Regions from separate parts of the Actinoplanes octamycinicus genome, predicted to be linked through region 2. Evidence: riboswitches for the same ligand, from Rfam matches in the RefSeq annotation. Region 2 holds a riboswitch; each other region holds the start of a gene.

Region 1 (3,263 bases), 4.0 Mb from region 2:
GTGCGAGGGCTTCACCCGGCTGCAGGAGTGGGACTTCGAGAACACTCCGCCGGAGGGTTACCCGCTGCTGCTCAACTACCCGTACTTCGACCTGTACCGCAAGCAGGTGGTCAAGCAGGCCGACCTGGTGATGGCGATGTACATCCGGGGTGACGCGTTCACCCCGGAGGAGAAGACCCGCAACTTCGCCTACTACGACGCGCGGACCGTCCGGGACTCGTCGCTGTCGGCGTGCATCCAGGCGGTGATGGCGGCCGAGACCGGGCACCTCGAGCTGGCCCACGACTACCTGGGCGAGGCCGCCCTGATGGACCTGCACGACCTGCACCAGAACGCGCGGGACGGCGTGCACGTGGCGTCCCTCGCGGGTTCCTGGATCGCGCTGGTCGCCGGTCTCGGCGGCATGCGTGACTTCAACGGTCAGCTGTCGTTCGCGCCGCGGCTGCCCAGCCGGATCAACAACCTGGACTTCTCGCTGCTCTGGCGGGGTCTGCGGCTGCGGGTCAACGTCACCGCCGAGGAGGTCACCTACTCGCTGCGCAACGGCGGCGGCTCGGCCCGGCTGACCCTGCTGCACCACGGCAAGGAGATCGAGGTGACCCAGGTGCGGCCGGTGACCATGGCGATCCCGTCGGCCGGACCGGTCGGCCCGGCGCCGGCCCAGCCGGCCGGGCGGGCCCCGGTGCGGCGCGCCACCCCGCATCACTGAGGCGATACGACAACGGCCCCTCACCCGCAAGGGTGGGGGCCGTTCTCGGTGGCTCGATTACAGCAGTGACACGTGCACGTGGTCGGTGTGATCACTCGGCCCGTGGTAGGCGTGCCAGTTGTTCGTCGCCGGGAACCAGATCTGCTTGTACCAGATCACGTAGTAGATGCCGAGGCGGTCGGCGTTGCGCACCAGGAACGCGGTGAGGTCGTTGCCGTACCGCATCATCTTGTTGTTGCCGGTCGCCGAGGAGAACCCGCTCTTCTGCAGGGACCAATCGCAGGCCCGGCCTTTCGGGTGCTCGAACGGGCCGCCGTCGCGGTGGCAGCCGACGAACAGGTCGAAGCCGGCTTTCCGCACCTCCTTGTAGAGGTGCAGGGTGCGCTTGGTGATGCAACCGTCGGTGGTCGGGTCCTTCTGGTTGCACGACTCCGGCGAGAAACCGCCGTCGGAGTTGCGCGGCGCCGGTGCGGCGGTCGCGGATTTCGCGTCGACGAAGCCGGCGGTGATGGTCTTGTTGATGCCGGTGCCGCCACCGAGCAGCTCGAGCTGGTCCTCGGCCGAGTCGTGCAGCTTCTTCTGCACCGAGAGCTGCTGCTCCTCGTTCTTCAGCTCGGCGTCGAGGCGCTGCTTGTCGGCGGTGATGCCCTGCAGCAGCGTGTTCAGCTCGTGCAGTTTCTCGTCGTGGACCTTGTTGATCTCCTCGAGCGAGACCGCCTTGTCCAGGAAGTCCGAGGAGTCGTTGGCCCGCAGCAGGAAGCTCAGCGAGCTCAGGTTGCCGATCTGGTACTGCTGCTTGGCGATCGCGTTGACCTCGGGGACCAGCTGGTCGCGCCGGGCCTCCGCGGTCTTGATCTGAGCGGCCAGCTGGATCTGGGTCTTCTTCGACTTCGCGACCGCTGCCTTGGCGTTCACGAACCGGCGGTTCGTGGTCTCGATCTGGTCGGAGAGGTCGTCGCTCGCCTCTCCCTCCTCAGCGGTCGAGCCGCTACCTCCAGGAGCGGCGTGTGCCGGGGTGACCGGGGCCACGAATATCGCGGCGGTCACCAGCGGCGCCAGGGCAAGCGTCAGCCACCGGCGGGGACGTGCGGTCATCAACAATCCTTCCTTGTCACCGCCGACCGGGTTAGCTGACGGGTTCGGGACGGAAGCTATCCCTACCGCATAACGCGGATTCACCCCAACTACCTGGTTCCCCGGCTCGCCTTTCGACGATTGGGCGGCGGCCTGCCGGCAACTCGGGGGCGGTGCCGTCCTGGCAGGACCGGCGGCCAGTTTACCTGAGATATCACGGGACATCAGGGTCCGGAAAACCGTCAAAATTGTTACTGCACAACGACTTTCCGTAATGGCGTCACCACTCGTGACCGGGCCGTCGCCATCGGTACGAGAACTGTCGATTCGTCGATCGCCTGGGGTATGGTCGTCGCGGTTCCCGCGCGGGGACCGCCGCCTAATCGCATAACGCGCGAGCCGGGGATCCACATTTCTTCCGGGGCGAATCCGCATCCCGCGGTAGGGATCTCCTTCATCCCGAGCCCGTCAGCTAACCCGGCCGGCGGCCGACGGAAGGAAACAGCCAGTGCAGCACGTGACTGCGCGGCGACGATGGGCGGCCTTTCTGACGCTCCTGATCGCCGCATGCGGGATCGCCGGGGTCGCCGGGCCGGCCGCCGCCGCGCCCCGCCCCCTGGCCGCGCCGGGCGAGTCCGGCGACGACGGCGAGGGCGGCTCCAAGTCCCTGCTCGACAAACTCGACGAGGCCTCCAAGGGCTACGTCGCGGCCAAGGCCAAGCTGGCCAAGTCCAAGCAGCAGCAGACCGCGCTGGCCGCCGAGCTGAAGAAGCTGGACGCGGCCCTCGGCCCGCAGCAGGCGGCGCTCAACAAGTACGCCGAGCAGGCGTACTCGATGGGCCGGCTCGGCCCGCTCAGCGCGCTGCTCGGCGCCGACTCGTCGGCCGGCTTCCTGGACCGGGCCCAGCTGCTGACCACCGTGGCGGCCCGGCAGAACGCGGCGATCGCCGACCTGAAGACCACCCGGACCGACCGGCAGGCCGCCAAGACCGGGATCGACGCCGCCGTCATCGACCAGCAGAAGCAGGTCAACGTGATGGCCAAGCGCAAGGCCCAGGCCGAGCAGGCGCTCAAGGACGCCGACCAGGGCGGGGACTCCGGTGACGACGACTCCGGCAGCGGCAGTGGCAGTGGCAGCGCGGACGCCGACAAGCCGGGCAGCCTGAGCGGCGGCTGCGTGCCGGACCCGACCACCGACGGCTGCATCAGCAAGCGTCTGCTCTTCGCCATGCAGCAGGCGCAGAAGGCCGGGTTCACCCGCTACGTCGCCTGCTACCGGCCGCAGAACAGCGGGGAGCACCCGAAGGGCCGGGCCTGCGACTTCGCCGCCGACAAGAACGGGTTCGGCGGGGTGGCGACCGGCTCCAGCAAGACCTACGGCACCGACCTGGCGAACTACTTCATCCACAACGCGGACACGCTGGGCGTGCTCTACGTGATCTGGTTCAAGCGGATCTGGCTGCCGAGCAGCGGGTGGAAG
Region 2 (3,263 bases):
GGTCTGTCAGACCCAGGTAACGACGCGCCCCTGCCCACCGGGCGCGAACCCGCTGACGCTTGTCGGCATGAACAGCTACGACCTGCAGAACCGCACCGCCGTCATCACCGGAGCCGCCAGCGGCATCGGCGCCGCCACCGCCGAACTGGTCGCCGCCGCCGGCGCCCGGGTGGCGCTGCTGGCCCGCCGTCGCGACCGTCTCGACGAGCTGGCCGCCAAGATCCGAGCCGCGGGTGGCACCGCGCTGGCAGTGCCGGCCGACATCACCGACGCCGCCGCGGTGAACGCGGCGGCCGAACAGGTCACCGCGGCGTTCGGGCCCGCCGACCTGATCGTCAACGCCGCCGGGGTGATGCTGCCGAACCCGATCGCCGACGGCCGCGACGACGAGTGGGCCCGCATGATCGACACCAATCTGACCGGCACGCTGCGCGTCATCCGCGCCTTCCTGCCGGGCCTGCGGGCCGCCGCGTCCGCCGGCCGGACCGCCGATCTGGTGAACGTCTCCTCCATCGCCGCGCATGCGATGTTCCCGACCTTCGCCGTCTACGCGGCGACGAAGGCCGGCGTCACGCAGCTCTCCGCGGCGCTGCGCACCGAACTGGGCTCGGAGATGGTCCGGGTGACGAACATCGAACCCGGCCTCACCGACACCGAACTGAGCGGGCACATCGACAACACCGAGATCGCCGGTCGGGTGGGGGAGATGTACCAGGTGCTGCCGGCGCTGCGCTCCGAGGACGTCGCCGACCTCGTGGCGTACACCGTCTCCCGGCCCCGCCACGTCAACCTGCGCCAGGTGATCGTCCTGCCCACGCCGCAGGCCTGAGTCCGGCAGGTCCCGCAGCCGCGGGGATCCGGCTTCGGCGCGCACGCCGCGGCGGCCATGTGATGGCCGCCGCGGACGTCGTGCCCGGGGTCAGACCAGGCGCCTGACCACGTAGCTCTTGCCCCAGATCTTCTGCTTGGTGACCGTCTTGCCGGTCCGCGGGGCCGCCCACATCTTGCCGCCGCCGGCGTAGATGCCGGCGTGCGTGCCGTAGGAGCCGCTGCGGATGATGATCAGGTCACCGGGCCGCGCCTTGGACTTGGCCACGGCCTTGCCGTACCGCTGCTGCAGGTTCGCCTTGTGCGGCAGCTTCTTGCCGACCGCCTTCTTGTAGACGTACAGGGTGAAGCCGGAGCAGTCGAACCGCTTCGGTCCGGCGGCGCCGAACAGGTAGCGCTTGCCCTTGTGCTTGGCGGCCTCCGTGATGACCCGGTTGCCGGCCAGCTGTGCCTTGGCGGCCGCGTTGACGGTGCCGGTGGTCCGGATCGCCACCGCGCTGACCTGCGGCATCGCCCGGGCGGCGGCGAGATTCGACGCTGTCGGGGCGGCGTGCAACGCCTGCGGTGCGGCGTGCAACGCCTGCGGCGCGGCTTTCAACGCGGGCGGGGCGGCGGAGACCGACTGTGGTGTACCGAGCCCGCCGGCGAGAAGGCCGAGGCCGACGGACAGGGCGACAGTGCCGGTTCCCAGGGTACGGGCGGGCCGGCTCGAGGTGCTTACGCGCACGGTGAAGGAATCCCTCCGGCACGCCTGCGAGGTTAGCTGTCGGATTCGGGCGCGAAGGATTGCCCGGCCGCGGTACGCGGCTTCACCCCAAGGTCCTCCCGCCGGACCGCCGTGGACGGCGTGCCGGTCGGGGACCGATGTGTGGTTCCCCCGTCCCTGCCCCCGATTGCCTCATGACTCGTCATGCGGATGCGTACCTCCGGACCGGGGCAGGGCTCGGCGTGGTCCAGTCGGCACGATCGGCGAGCAGATGCCCGCCGCTCATCCTTGATAGCTCAGGTCGCGGCGACGGCTGCCCGCCGCCGACCTCACGAACGGTGATTGTCGCGGTGGCTGCTGTCCGGTTTGGAAGGGCGCTGCGAGGTTTGCCGATACGCACTGTGTCCGTCCGGTGGCTTACCGGTGATATTGATCTGTGAAAGGGAACACGGAGATCCCTGGGTCGTCGCTCTGCGTGGCCTCGATGATGGTCGTCCGATCCACCGCGTCCACCCGACGAACGGCGCGGCGATCCTGACCGATCGTCCGATCGGACCCTCGCGAGTGTGGTGTGGCAGTCAATCGAGGGGTGGCCCTTGACCGCCAATACCCCCCGGGGGTAACAATAGCGCCGAACAACGGATACCCCCTGGGGGTACTTAGGAGGTTCGGTCATGTCCCGCAGTCCGCAACGGTGGTGGGCCCTCGCGCTCATCGCCCTCGCCCAGTTCATCGTGATCATGGACACCTCGATCATCGGCGTCGCGCTTCCGCGGATGCGCGACGATCTCGGCTTCACCCCGAGCGACCTGTCCTGGGTCTTCAACGCCTACGTCGTCGCGTTCGGCGGCCTGCTGCTGCTCGGCGGCCGGCTGTCCGACCTGTACGGCGCCCGCCGGATCTTCGCTACCGGCTGGGCGGTGCTGCTGGCCGGCTCGGCCCTGGCCGGCCTCGCCGGTGGCGTCGAGGTGGAATTGGCCGCCCGTGCTGTGCAGGGCGCCGGTGCCGCGCTGATCGCTCCGTCGGCGCTGACCCTGCTGATGATGCTCTTCGGTAGCCAGCCGGCCGAGCTGACCAAGGCGCTTGCCCTGTACGGCGCGGCCGCCCCGGCCGGCGGCACCGCGGGTGTCTTCCTCGGCGGCGTGATCACCGAATACGTCAGCTGGCCCTGGGTGTTCTACCTGAACATCCCGGTCGCCGCGCTCGCCCTGGTCGCCACCCCGGCGCTGATGCCGGCCGGCGGGAACCGTCCCGGCCGCCTCGACGTGGCCGGCGCGCTCACCGTCACCGGTGGGCTGGCCGCCGCCGTCTACGCCATCGTCCGCGCCCCGGAAGCCGGCTGGACCGCCGCCTCGACGTGGCTCACCCTGGGCGGCGCCGCGATCCTGCTCGCCGGGTTCCTGGTCATCCAGGCCCGCCGCCGGGAGCCGCTGGTCCGGCTGTCGATCTTCGCGAACCGGAACCTGTCCGCGGCGAACCTGGCCCAGCTGCTGCTCGGCGCGGCGTGGATCCCGATGTGGTTCTTCCTCAACCTCTACCTGCAGCAGGTGCTCGGCTTCCGGGCCTTCCCGAGCGGTGCCGCCCTGCTGCCGATGACCGTCCTCATCATGCTCGGGATGATCGTCGTCGCGCCGCGGGTGATCGGCCGGTTCGGGGCGAAGGCCACGCTGGTCACCGGGCTCGCGGTGCTGGCCGCCGGGCTTGGCTGGCTGGCCCTGATCCGGCCGAC
Region 3 (3,263 bases), 1.3 Mb from region 2:
ACTGCCCCTAGTAGGATGGGTCACATGGCACTAGGCGATCTCGAACGCGAGGTCATGACGCAGCTCTGGGACGCTCCCGAGGCGCTGACCGTGCGACAGGTGCACGAGCGGATCAGCAAGAACCGGGATCTGGCGTACACGACGGTGATGACGGTCCTGGACCGTCTCGCCAAGAAGAAGCTGGTCGTCCAGATGAAAGCGGACAGGGCTTACCAGTACGCCGCGGCCCAGTCCCGTGAGGAGATGACCGCGGCCGTGATGCTCGACGCCCTGAGCGCGTCCCCCGATCAGGACGCCGCGCTGGCATACTTCCTCGGTCAGCTGCCCCCCGGCGCGATCCAAGCCGCCCTGAACGCGACGCCGAAAGAGACGTGACCGCACTCCTCCTCGGAACCCTCGGGCTGACCCTGTCGCTGGTCGTCCCGGGCGTTCTGGCCGGCGCCCGCTGGCCGGACCGCGCCCCGGTCGCCGCCGTCCTGCTCTGGCAGGCGCTCACCCTGACCGCGGTGCTCTGCGCGCTCGGCGTGGTCCTGGCCGCCCCGGAGGAGCTGACCCGGGCGGCCGGCGCCGATCACCCGTGGACCGTGGCGGCGCTGGTGTTCTCGCTGGCGGTCGCGGCCACCATCGTGATCCGGCTGCTGATCTCGCTGATCCGGGTGAGTGCCCGGGCCCGGGCCCGCCGCGAGCGGCACCGCACCCTGGTCGACCTGCTGGACCGGGTGGAGCGGCACCGCGAGCTGGGCGGCGCCGAGGTGCGGGTGCTGGACGGCGCGCTGCCGCTGGCCTACTGCGTGCCCGGCCGGGAGCCCCGGGTGGTGCTCAGCGACGCGGTGCTGCGGATCCTGGACCGCGAGCAGGTGGACGCGGTGCTCGCCCACGAGCAGGCGCACCTGCGGCACCGGCACGAGCTGGTGATGGAGTCGTTCACCGCGTTCTACCAGGCGGTGCCGCGCCCGCTGCGGTCCCGGGCGCCGCTGGACGCGGTGCATCTGCTGCTGGAGATGGTGGCCGACGACGCGGCCCGGCGGCGGACCGGGCCGGTCCCGCTGCGCGCCGCGCTGGCCCGGCTGTCCGACGCCGTCCCCCTGGCGGAGGAGGCCCCGGCCGACCCGGCGGGTGAATCGCGCTCCCGCAGGCTCGACCGGCTGGCCGGTCCGGCGCCCACCTCGAGGGGTCTGTCGGTGCTCGCCGGGGTCGCCGCAGCCGGTCTGCTGGTGTTACCCACGGTGATTCTGGTGGTGCCCTGGCTGGGGCAGGCCCTGGATGCCTGGCCGTTCCGGTCACTCTGAGTGCCGCTCGCTGTGCGGGCGGTATCGCCACGCGGGCAAGCTTCATTTGCCCGCATGATCCGAGTACGGTGGTCCCCGGTTCGGCAGCCCCCCATCGTCCAACCGGCCGATCTGACGAACCACCGCCTAATCGCCGCAACGGCGAGCCGGGGACCCAGGTGTGTGGGGTGAAGCCGCGTTCCCGCGGCCGGGCGTGCTTCCCGCTCGAACCCGTCAGCTAACCCGGTCGGCGGCCGAGTGGAAGAAAGGACAACGCACCTACGTGAAACGCGGACTACGCGGCCTGCTTTTCGCGGTGGCCGCTGCCGGACTCGTTCTCACCGGACCTGTCGTTGCCCACGCCACGCCCTCGCCGGGCAGCGTCGAAGATCAGATCGACAAGCAGTGGAACGAGCTCGAGCCCGTCATCGAGGACTACAACGACGTGCACGGCAAGCTCCTCAAACTGCAGAAGCAGCAGAAGCAGCTGAACCAGACGCTCGCTCCGCTGCAGAAGCAGGTCGACGCGGCCCTGGTGGAGGTGCGCGGCCTGGCCTCGGACGCCTACATGCAGGGTCCGCCGAGCGCCCTCGGCGCGATCCTCAGCGGTGATCCGAACGCGCTGACCGAGAAGCTCTCGCTCCTCGAGCAGCTGGCCAGCGACCGTCAGGAGTCGATCGGCGACGTCGTGAAGCTCCGCGACAAGTACGCAGCCGACAAGGAGAAACTGGACGCTCTGGCGTCCGAGATCGCCACTCGGGACACCGACCTCAAGACCAAGAAGTCGGCGATCGAGAAGGAGATCACCTCCCTGCAGAAACTGCGGATCAAGGCGTACGGCGACACGGACGACGGTCCGTTCAAGACCGGTCCGTGCCCGGTGGACTACACCAACGACAAGGGTGGCCGGGCCGCGCAGCGGGCCTGCGACCTGATCGGCAAGCCCTACGTCTTCGGTTCCGAGGGTCCGAACAGCTACGACTGCTCGGGTCTGACGAAAGAGGCGTGGAAGGCCGTCGGCGTGCATCTCGAGCACTACACCAAGGACCAGTGGGGGTCCACGAAATCGGTGAGCCGGAGCGAGTTGAGGCCGGGTGACCTGGTCTTCTACTACTCCGACGTGCACCATGTGGCGATCTACATCGGTGGCGGCATGGTGGTGCACGCTCCGCACACGGGCGACCACGTGCGGATGGCGACGATCGATCGCGGTCCGATCGCCGGCTATCGCCGGCCCGCGGGCTAGCGCTCCGGCTCAGGTGACAGGGCCGCTTCCGGTTTTCTCCGGGAGCGGCCCTGTCTCTTTCACACCCCTGGCGTACGGCCGGAAGCGCCGGCCAGCACTTTCCTCAGCAGCGCGGTGAACTGGTCGCGCTCCTGCGCGGTCAGCGGCGCCAGCAACTCGTCCTGGATCGCCGCCGCCCGCTCGGCCAGCTCCCGCGCCCGCTCCTGACCCTTCTCGGTCACCGTGATGACGTTGCGCCGCCGGTCCGCCGGGTCGGGCGAGCGCGCCACATAGCCGTCCGCCTCCAGCTCGTTGAGCGCGCCCACCAGGTCGCTGAGGTGGATGCCGGTGCGCCGCCCGAGCGCCGCCTGGCTGGCCGGCCCGTCGGCGAGCAGCGACTCCAGCAAGCGGTAGTGATAACCGCGCGCCCCCACCGCGGCGAATCCGTCGCCGACCAGCCGGTGCGCGTGCGCGGCGGTCTGGGTGAGCAGCCAGCTCGGCAGATGGTCCATGTGTCCAGCGTAACATTGGACTGACTAACGTTAGATGCTCTAACGTTAGTCGTATGAACGAATTCCGGCTCCATCTCCCGCAGTCCGATCTCGACGACCTGGCCGACCGGCTGTCCCGCACCCGCTGGCCCGACGAGCTGCCCGGCGCCGGCGACGACTACGGCATCCCGCTCGCCCGGGTCCGTGCCCTCGCCGACCGATGGCTCAAGTTCGACTGGCGCGCCCACGAGGACGAGCTGAACGCGTACCCGCAGTTCG

Evidence for each region. A riboswitch is a leader RNA that binds a small molecule or an ion and turns the genes downstream of it on or off. The one in region 2 is predicted to bind cyclic di-AMP.
Region 1: another riboswitch for cyclic di-AMP. It lies ahead of BJY16_RS10215 (coiled-coil domain-containing protein); the one in region 2 lies ahead of BJY16_RS27680 (C40 family peptidase).
Region 3: another riboswitch for cyclic di-AMP. It lies ahead of BJY16_RS21545 (C40 family peptidase); the one in region 2 lies ahead of BJY16_RS27680 (C40 family peptidase).

The regions. Positions count from the first base shown of each region.
Region 1 covers NZ_JACHNB010000001.1:2,263,789-2,267,051, forward strand. The annotation lists gene BJY16_RS10210 (glycoside hydrolase family 65 protein) at 1-709, shown strand, start outside; gene BJY16_RS10215 (coiled-coil domain-containing protein) at 767-1,804, opposite strand; cyclic di-AMP (ydaO/yuaA leader) riboswitch at 1,810-1,941, opposite strand; cyclic di-AMP (ydaO/yuaA leader) riboswitch at 2,150-2,286, shown strand; gene BJY16_RS10220 (coiled-coil domain-containing protein) at 2,292-3,263, shown strand, end outside.
Region 2 covers NZ_JACHNB010000001.1:6,257,073-6,260,335, forward strand. The annotation lists gene BJY16_RS27675 (SDR family oxidoreductase) at 68-829, shown strand; gene BJY16_RS27680 (C40 family peptidase) at 920-1,555, opposite strand; cyclic di-AMP (ydaO/yuaA leader) riboswitch at 1,562-1,698, opposite strand; gene BJY16_RS27685 (MFS transporter) at 2,209-3,263, shown strand, end outside.
Region 3 covers NZ_JACHNB010000001.1:4,927,524-4,930,786, forward strand. The annotation lists gene BJY16_RS21535 (BlaI/MecI/CopY family transcriptional regulator) at 25-375, shown strand; gene BJY16_RS21540 (M56 family metallopeptidase) at 372-1,289, shown strand; cyclic di-AMP (ydaO/yuaA leader) riboswitch at 1,403-1,536, shown strand; gene BJY16_RS21545 (C40 family peptidase) at 1,552-2,514, shown strand; gene BJY16_RS21550 (MarR family winged helix-turn-helix transcriptional regulator) at 2,574-3,005, opposite strand; gene BJY16_RS21555 (epoxide hydrolase family protein) at 3,059-3,263, shown strand, end outside.